Regions from separate parts of the Paenibacillus sp. FSL R5-0623 genome, predicted to be linked through region 1. Evidence: riboswitches for the same ligand, from Rfam matches in the RefSeq annotation. Region 1 holds a riboswitch; each other region holds the start of a gene.
What was found. A riboswitch is a leader RNA that binds a small molecule or an ion and turns the genes downstream of it on or off. The one in region 1 is predicted to bind thiamine pyrophosphate.
Positions count from the first base shown of each region.

Region 1 (3,284 bases):
TGACAACGCATAATCCCTGTCATATCGGCATTTTTTGCATATCAGGTCCCTCAAACAATATGCTGATATCAACCTCAGGTATGCTCATTTGTAACGTATGTACCCCTCACTTGAATCCCCGATCACAAAGAAAGACCACTACATTTGTCTCCAAATGTGTGATCTTGAATGTCTTCTGGCTTCCTCATATAAGATATCAGGCTCCAAATCTCTGACGATAACCGCACTTTCGACACAACTCTTCCACAGCTTCCCGCTTGGAGAAGCCATATACCAGATTGTTCGCTCGCTCACCCTCAATAATCTCCGAGAATGACTTCTCGTGCACATTACCCAGGTTAATTACACCCTCGCCATCGAGACAGCATGGAACCACCGTTCCATCCACAAGCACAGCTGCCTGACTACGCAATGCATGGCAGAAGCCTTTGCCGTCATCTTCAGGTGCATCCAGACTTGGCCACTGGAACTCATGGTCCTGATTCAGGTATACATTCGGGGCAATTTTGACCCCGCTGCCTGGAACTACTTTTTCCTCAATACGGAAGTCCAGATTGAACTCACGTTCCAATACTTCAAGGGTCTCCCGATTTCGATTCATCTGAGCATTTGTGAAGTTATCCTGTGTCAGATTCCACAGCCGGAATGAGATGATGACATTGTGCTTAACGGCCTCGTGTACAAAGGACAAAATATGACGCAGGTAACCGTCACGGTCTGTTGAACCTTCATGCCCATCGAAGCTGTGCAGGGAGAAATTCATCTGCCGCAGCGCCGGTTTGCCAAGCAATTTATGCTGAGTCTTGGGCAACAGTGTACCATTCGTAGTAATGTTCACCTTGAGTCCCTTCTCATGTGCGGAATCGAGCAACAGATCTATTTTGGGATGCAACAAGGGTTCACCTTTGACATGTAGATAAATATGATTGGTGTGTGGTTTAACTTGTTCCAGTATATTGTTGAAGACTTCAGGGTCAATGAATCCTTTGGCACGCTGCGTCTGCGGACAGAAGCTGCAAGCCAGATTGCAGATACTCGTGATCTCAATATATACTTTTTTGAACGTTTTCAACTCGGGTCCCCATTCTGCCTAGGAGGGAGCAATCCCACCTGCATTTGTGATCCGGCCTATAAGGGCCATCCCTATTATATCGGGTTCATGAGCCGAGGTAAATTGTTCAGTTGTTAGGGTCTGACTCCAAGTTCATCTCAAGAATTCTATCATGCTGCCTCTTTACAGTTCATGTTCGAGTGATATATGCTGAACACACAACTGCATATCTTGAACTTTTGCACTAGGGGAGCCTTGCGGCTGAGACGAATATGACTATTCGGACCCTTTGAACCTGATCTGGATCATACCAGCGGAGGGAAGTGGAGCGGCCTTTTAGTAAGCGGAATTTTATCATGTATATGTGAAGATAAACTGCGGATCTAACTTACAGACCCACTCATTTCTCCGGAAATGGGTGGGTCTTTTTTGTTTCTTTTAGCAGAGTACAAGATGCGGTTGTTATTCCAGTAGTCTGACATCAAGGGGGTGAGGATCAGATGGATAACCATGTAACCATTCACAACCTAAGCTTTGCTTTTCCCGAAAAAAAGGATTCCCCCGTGCTCTCCAATGTGTCGCTTCAGGTTCAACAAGGAGAATTTGTCTCGCTCATCGGCTCCAGCGGATCAGGTAAAAGCACGCTCTTCAAGCTGCTCGCAGGCTTGCGTGAGCCAACCGTTGGCACCATCGATATAGCTGATGTACCGCAAGGACAACGGCTCGGACGAGTCGCTTATATGCCGCAGAAAGATCTGCTGTTATCCTGGCGAACCGTCATGGAAAACTGCACGCTGCCTGCCGAATTGGCACCAGGCCGACAGGACAAGGACAAGTTACGAGCCAACATCCTAGCTGGGTTGGCAAGGTTCGGCCTGTCGGGTTATGAACAGGCCTATCCAGATGAGTTATCCGGCGGCATGCGTCAACGGGTGGCACTGCTGCGTACCTTGCTTACAGGCGGGCAGCTCATGTTGCTGGATGAACCCTTCGGTGCACTCGACGCTTTAACCAAACGAGAAATGCATCGCTGGTTATTGGAGCTGTGGGAGGACTTTGGACAAACCGTGCTGTTCATTACACATGACATCGAAGAAGCCCTGCTGTTAAGTGACCGTATCATTCTGTTAACTCCAGGAGGGCAAGGTCAGCAGTTGCGGGAGATGACGGTTCCTTTACCACGCCCAAGGCATTCGGACATGATCTACGAACCAGTTCTCGTGCAGATGAGGAAACAACTGGAGGAACAATTACATGCAAAATGATAGAGCTGAGGTTAGCGTTTGGACGTGGTGTTCAAAGTGGCTCTCGAAGTGGTTTTCCCAATATGGTTTCTTTATTGTGCTCATGCTCTCTTTACTGGCGATCTGGGAAACGATTGTGCGTATGGGATGGGCTCCCTCCTTCATCATTCCTGCACCCACGGCCATCATAGGTTCACTGGTTGAGCACCGTCGTCTGCTGTTGACCATCCATCTGCCTGCTACCTTTATGGAGGTTGTTGTTGGTTTTGTCTTGTCCATAGTGACTGGAATTACGCTAGCAACAGGCATGCATATGAACCGATCAATTGAAAAGGCCTTGTATCCCTTCATCGTGATCAGTCAGACCATCCCGCTGATTGCCTTGTCTCCCGTGTTCATCCTGTGGTTTGGCTATACGTTGTGGAGCAAAGTCGCCGTGGTGTTCCTAATCGCGTTCTTCCCCATTGTGGTCAGTACCTACGATGGACTCCGCCAAGGCGATCCGGAGCAGCGTGAACTGCTGCTCACCATGGGCGCCAGCAAATGGGATATTTTTTGCAAACTCCAGGTTCCGCTGGCACTTCCCTCTTTTTTCTCGGGGTTAAAGATGTCCGTGGTGTACTGCGTGGTTGGGGCAACGATTGGCGAATGGCTTGGTGGCAGCAAAGGTCTCGGCTACTTCAGCCGTCGCATGTCCAGCAACATGAACACGGATGCGATGTTTGCCTCCATTTTGCTGTTATCCCTGCTGGGGATCGTTTTGTTTATACTGATTGCCTGGTTGGAGAAACGGTTTGGCATACGGCGTCATCGTCATGGAGGCAAAAGAAACGTTGGATAATACCTAGATAGAAATTAGATATAAATACAAATCAAAACGATGAAATGAGGAACTTCATTTATGAATAACAAAGGTATATACTCCCTGCTTCCCATCATGCTCATTAGCCTTTTGCTGTTCGTTAGCGGATGCAGCACCACGAATACCA
Region 1 is NZ_CP150233.1:941,471-944,754, reverse strand. It holds gene MKY92_RS04375 (radical SAM/SPASM domain-containing protein) at 197-1,072, opposite strand; TPP riboswitch at 1,288-1,390, shown strand; gene MKY92_RS04370 (ABC transporter ATP-binding protein) at 1,552-2,316, shown strand; gene MKY92_RS04365 (ABC transporter permease) at 2,306-3,136, shown strand; gene MKY92_RS04360 (ABC transporter substrate-binding protein) at 3,197-3,284, shown strand, end outside.

Region 2 (3,284 bases), 2.7 Mb from region 1:
AATTCCATTTGGTGAAGAGATGTCGGATGAAGTTGCGGTAAAACAGGCGTATCGATATAAGGAACTGTTGGATTTATACCAAAAACACAAAGATCACATCTCTTCAGTTACCTTATGGGGACTCCAAGATGAGAAGTCTTACAACAACCAGGCTATGCTGTTTGATTCAGCCCTGAAGGCCAAAAAAGCATACTGGGGGCTCGTGGATGAATCCAGCTTGCCTGTGTTGACAGAGAGAGCCGTCTCACTTTCGGGTAAACCGGATATCAAAAAACATTCACAAGATCCACTCTGGAACAAAGCGGTGTCTACTCCACTGAAGGGTGACTCTTCGGGATCAGCCAGTTTCCGCACCTTATGGGATCATAGTAACCTGTATATCCTTGTGGATGTTCAGGATGCGAAGGCTGACGTGAATGACAGAGTAGATATCTTTGTTGATCTCAATAATGGCAAGACCACCTCATATGAAGCAGATGACCGACATGTAATCATTAAGCGGTCGGGCAAAGCTGAGGGCGCAGAGCAGCGTTCATATCGTGTACGCGAGACCAAAGCCGGATATCAGGTTGAATTGTCCATTCCATGGGGTGGTATCCAAGCCGGTTCAGAATATGAAGTTGGCTTGGATATCCGTGTGACTGATGGCGGTGCAAATGGGACACAACCTTATAATCCACTGTACTGGAATGATCGAACACAATCTCAGGAGCAAGATACAAGCAAATACGGCGTGATTGAGCTTGCCCCTATGCCCAAATCTGCACAAGCTATGCAAGGCATTGTTCAGATTGATGGGAAGAAAGACACATCATGGAATAAGGCTGCACCATTTGAAGTAAAACGGTTGAACCAGAGCGAAGGTGCAGAGGCAGTGGCTCGCGCAATGTGGTCAGGTGAGTATCTATACCTGCTGATCGACGTCACTGATCCAAACATCATCACAGATAACATCAACCCATGGGATCAGGATTCGGTTGAGATTTTCCTGGACGAGAATCACCAGCGCACACCGTATTTTCAATATGATGATGCCCAGTTCAGAATCAGTGCAGAGAATGTGGGAACCTTTGCAGGGGGGGCCTCATCCGGACGCCTTGTAAGTGCTGTGAAGAAAACAAATAAAGGATATCTCGTAGAAGCCAGAATTCATTTACAATCATTGACGCCCAAAACAGGAAATGTTCTCGGCTTCGAGCTTCAAATTAACGACAACCAGGGCGGAGGTAAGCAGAGCGTAGCCAAATGGAATGATACGACCAATGAAAGTTGGAGAAACACTTCCCAGTACGGAATACTCACTTTTGTCGAAAAAAACAAACTCGGTCATTAAACCATTTGCAGTAGTAGCAAGAATGAAAACCATCATAACAATGGATAAAACTCAACCAGGGTTATGTTGGTTTTCATCGTTTACATACGTCACCGAAGTTGTGGAGGGGCGATAAATCTGCCTTGACAATATTTAACAGCCATTGATATACTAAATGAACGTTATTTTTTCTTTTATGTGGATAAGAAAGTAATCAACTACATACAACCGTTTGCGAGGGAGCCTTAACTGGCTGAGAGGGTGTTAAACCGACCTTACCTGATTTGGATCATGCCAACGTAGGGATGCAACGATGAAACGCTGTACTTGGGTAGCTCATGCGAACCCCCTTGTTTTAGTGTATTTATCTGCGAAACATCCTATGGATGTTTCGTTTTTTTGTTTTTAAATACATACATTATGAATTGGAGGAACACCTGTTGACTATTTCAGAGCGGTTATATCAGGCAGCACAGCCTGTGTGGAAGGAATGTCTTGAGCATCCCTTTGTTAAAGGGATCGGAGATGGTTCCTTACCGGTCGAACAATTTCGTTATTATTTGCTGCAAGACTACTTATACCTGTTCGATTATGCCCGTGTATTTGCACTAGGTATCGTAAAGTCAAACGACCCCAAATTGATGCAGTTTTTTAGTAAAAACGTAGATAACATCCTGAATGGTGAAATGAAAATTCATCGTTCTTATATGGAACGATTAGGAATTACAGAGGATCATGTTTTTCAGGTGAAACCTGCACTGAAAAATGCAGCCTATACTAACTATATGCTCTCTGTTTCCCATGCGGGCGGCATAGCAGAAGTTCTGGTATCCATTCTGGCCTGCTCGTGGAGCTATGCAGAGATCGGTCAAGTTCTTTCCCAAAAGCCAGGTGCAGTTGATCATCCTTTTTATGGAGAGTGGATCACAGGATATGCTTCCTCTGAATACAACAGCATCAATCAATCCCTTGTGACGTTAACGGATAAGCTATTAGAAGGCTGTAGCGAAGAAACGTACCAACGGATGAAAGATATTTTCGTGATGTGCAGTCGCTTCGAGCTTGATTTTTGGGAGATGTCTTGGAGGCTAGAGCCTTAAGTTCACTGGTAGTTCATTCAATTAGAGAGTACCATATGACACCACTCATTCAGATTCATTTAAGAATTGCCATCTATGATGATTACATATCAAAAGATACAACAACAATCATGAGGTGATGGCAATGAGTATATACAAATGGCCCAAATATATCGGTGTAGCGGTGTTATGTACTGCAATGCTGACAGCATGCAGCTCGACTAATCAAGGCAATGGAGAGTCGGACAACAATTCGACTGAGAAGGAACAAACGAATACGGATAATCAGAGCAAAACGGAGAATACTGCGCAGACAGTAGGGTATGCAGATCAAATCAACAAAACTGAGGTTATGTCCATTTCGATTGATGTGGATGAAGCGGCATGGAAAGAAATGCTCGATAATGCAAATGAGGAGCAGTACATCTCATCTAATATTACGATTAACGGAACAACGATTGAAAACGTCGGAATTCGTCCAAAGGGTAACTCCAGCCTTCGGCAAGTCGCTAGCGATGATACAACGGATCGATATAGTTTCAAAATCAAGTTTGATGAATACGTTAAGGATCAAACTTGGATGGGGTTGGACAAGCTCGTTGTGAACAACATGATTAGCGACAATAGTTATATGAAGGAATACTTGAGTTATGACATCATGAGTTATATTGGCGTAGAGGCACCTTTATTCGCATTCTCCAATATTAGTGTAAATGGAGAGACTTGGGGTTTGTACCTAGCTGTTGAAGACATTGACAGCGGATATCTCGCCCGAGCCAAGAATGATGAGGGTGAACTTTACAAACCGAACAATGATGACAACATGGGGGCAGGAGGAATGGGAGGGCCCGATGGCAATCCTTTTGCACAAGGGTATGGAAATATGCAGCCTC
Region 2 is NZ_CP150233.1:3,666,790-3,670,073, forward strand. It holds gene MKY92_RS15975 (endo-1,4-beta-xylanase) at 1-1,333, shown strand, start outside; TPP riboswitch at 1,539-1,636, shown strand; gene tenA (thiaminase II) at 1,753-2,412, shown strand; gene MKY92_RS15985 (CotH kinase family protein) at 2,537-3,284, shown strand, end outside.
Region 2: linked by a shared signal. The riboswitch ahead of tenA (thiaminase II) and the one ahead of MKY92_RS04370 (ABC transporter ATP-binding protein) in region 1 are both predicted to bind thiamine pyrophosphate.

Region 3 (3,284 bases), 450 kb from region 1:
ATAAAGAGAATAACCGCCACAATGGGCGGCCATACGCTTTTGAAATAGGCAGGCATTAGCGATACTTCTCCGTCAGGGTATCCATGCTGAAGCCAGTAGGGCTATGGGCAATTTTGATCTGGGAGATGATGCTTGGGCTGCCAGCCTCCACAAGTACCTCGTGCATTTTACGTACAACTTCCAGCAGTTCCTCCAGTTCCCCCTCCATTGTGGTGTCGAGCGCGTTCACCTGATATTTCAGGCCGGATTGCTGAATAACTTCAATGGCGCGATCAACGTAAGGATAAGAGTTCTCGCCATTTGGCGTTTTGGGGATAACCTGAATACTAAGTAGTGTGCTTGCCATGAGAGATCACGGCTCCTTTCGTGATATATAAAATGAACTAATGACTGTTACACTTGCCACTTCGATGACAGAATAACCTTCCAATCGCTGTTATCCCCAGATTTTTTTGATTCCCTTTCTCTAAAGGGAAAATCCGGTGATAAAGGCGACCGCTTCGCTTTTTCACGTTATTTCTGTCCTCTCCGTCCTCGTGTAAATATTAAGTTCGTTTTATATGAGAAATTTTATTGGGGTAAAAAATCGTTTGTATATGCCTTGCTCACATCGATCTGTTCATCCAGCAATTTTTTGCTAAACATCCAGTCGGTGTAGTTCTGCCACACTTTCTGTTTTTGCTCACCCCAGCGCGGGGCGTCATCTGTGTACTTGGGACTAAGCCACTTCTGGCTTGCCAGCACCAATTCCTTATCCAGATCCGGTACGGCCTTGATCAGAATGTTGGCTGCGTCTTCGGGATGATCAATCGCATATTGATACCCTTCGGAGGTGGCTTTCAGGAATGCTTTCACCAACTCAGGGTCGTTTTGGATCGTCTGCTCGTTTGTTACGAGGACAGGCGTGTAGTAATCCAATGCTTCTGAATAATCCTTCACATATAACATGTCGATCGGTTCCCCGCGCAGTTCGGCTTCAATACCTGTCCAGGCGTAGAAAATCCACGCGAAATCAATGTCTCGTTTCACTGCGGTGAAAAAGTCGGCGTCACCCATATTAATGTTTTTCACTTTGGATACATCGGCTCCGTCGCCTTCCATAATGGATTGCATCACGGCTTCTTCGACTGGGGAACCCCAACCGCCATAGGTTTTACCTTCAAAATCTTTCGGTGACTTGATATTCCGATCCGCCGGAGCAGCGAAACCAGATGTATTATGCTGGATAACTGCTGCGATGGAGACGAGTGGAACACCCTGTGTGCGGGCTTGAGTTACACTCTCCTGATAACTTACGCCAAAAGGCACTTCATTGGAGGCAACCATCGTATCTGCGCCACCGGCACCTGGTTGTACAATCTCCACGTTCAAGCCTTCGGCCTTGTAAAAACCTTGATCTACAGCTGCATACAGGCCTGTGTGATTCGTATTCGGTGTCCAGTCGAGCACCACTTTAATATCTTTCAGAGCGGCAGTGTCACCTTCGTTGCTGCTTTCCGTATTTGTGTTGCCGTTCTGCCCAGCTGGGGCAGCTTCTTTGCCACCACATGCGGCTACAGTCACCATAAGCACGCATAAGAGCAACAATCCCATCGTTTTACGCCATTTCATCTGTGGTTCTCTCCTTCGGTATGTCCGGCCGTTTGGCACGGGTACTCCTTGGCTTCATATCCAATCATCTTGCATAAATCGACAGATTTATACCAGTTGAGATCTGGATAACGTCACTTTTTTTAGCTCTCTGGCTATATAAAAGAACATTAAAAAAGCGTCCCGTATTCCGGGACGCGTGCAGGCGTTAGAGAGGTGGCGTTCAGCCATAGGGCTGTGCCAATTCGATATACTCCGATTCCTACGCTGGCATGATCCAGATCAGGTCTAAGGGTTAGTATCTTGGTGGGATACACTCTCAGCCGGCCAATTCCGACTCCCCTGGGAAACTATGAAGTTACGGGCATTACTAGGTGTAATTATAGGCCAGCGGGTGGAACGTGTCCAGTCAGGAACTGGATGGGGACACGTATGAATTAATCAAACAGGCCATTATACATGAGTATATCAGCCTGTTTAGATGTGTTATTTTCAATAATTATCGTTGCGAATCATATAAGTAAATCTGGCTGAGTGCAAAAGCATCGGATTTTGGGTCATAGCCTCAGTGCTGAGGATCTGGAAGGTTTCCAACAAAAACTTAGATCAATTCCGATGTTTGATATCTCGTCGCATAAGGGCTGCTTTCCCTATTTCAGCGATCAGCTTTTGATCGATTGACCTTGACCGGAGACGCTTGCTTCATTTAAACAACATAATTTAGATACAAAAGGAGATAGTACTGCTATACAAATAATTACTTTTTACATAAAAATGGGGGCGTACTGAATGATCCTTAAAACTATATTCGCAATTATTCTTTCCTATTGTGTCTACGTTTTTTTCACAGCTTACCTTTTATTTTTGGTTCCGTCTCCATCTACTATTGAAAATACGGGTATGCAAAAATTGTTAACAGCAGGAAGTACGACAGATCGCGTACTGCTCTTGGAGGACGGCTTTCAATCCGGTCAGGTGAGAATCCAGACCATTCGAGAGGCGAAAACAAGCATCGACCTGGCTTATTACTCCATCCAAAAAGGAAAAACATCTCAACTCTTTTTTGCTGCTTTATTCGATGCAGCTGATCGGGGTGTTCATGTTCGAATCATTTTAGACGGGATTTTTCACAACATGCGCGGAGAATTGCGTGATATTCCAGATGCCATTGCAGCTCACCCCAATGTGGAGTTAAGGTATTATGAACCACTCAACATAGTTATGCCATGGACATGGCATAATCGTCTGCATGACAAGATCTTTCTTGTCGACAACACATATGGCATCATTGGCGGCCAAAATATTGGTGATAGATACATGGCATTGCAACCCCAAAAAGACTATGTATTCGATCGGGATGTCCTTGTTTACAATCCAAACCATAATACGAACAGCACAGTTGTTGAAATGAAAAAATATATAGATCGGTTATGGAACCATCCATTCACCAAACCAGAAAAACATGTCAAACGTCAGCATCATGCAAAGGGGTTAAAAGAGCTGGTTCAGCTGGCTCAGTTATATAAAAAAGCTCAGGCTGAGAGCAATCCTTTTGTTAAAGTGTTGCCGAAGGAATGGGCGCAAGGGGCTCTTCGTTCCGACCACGTCGCTTTCATTCACAATCCAATCCAAAGGCTGTATAAAGACCCGACCATGTGGAGAGCATTTGTTCATTTCGCCAATCAAGCAAAGTC
Region 3 is NZ_CP150233.1:487,374-490,657, forward strand. It holds gene MKY92_RS02315 (ABC transporter permease) at 1-56, opposite strand, end outside; gene MKY92_RS02320 (thiamine-binding protein) at 56-346, opposite strand; gene MKY92_RS02325 (ABC transporter substrate-binding protein) at 571-1,611, opposite strand; TPP riboswitch at 1,832-1,944, opposite strand; gene MKY92_RS02330 (phospholipase D family protein) at 2,491-3,284, shown strand, end outside.
Region 3: linked by a shared signal. The riboswitch ahead of MKY92_RS02325 (ABC transporter substrate-binding protein) and the one ahead of MKY92_RS04370 (ABC transporter ATP-binding protein) in region 1 are both predicted to bind thiamine pyrophosphate.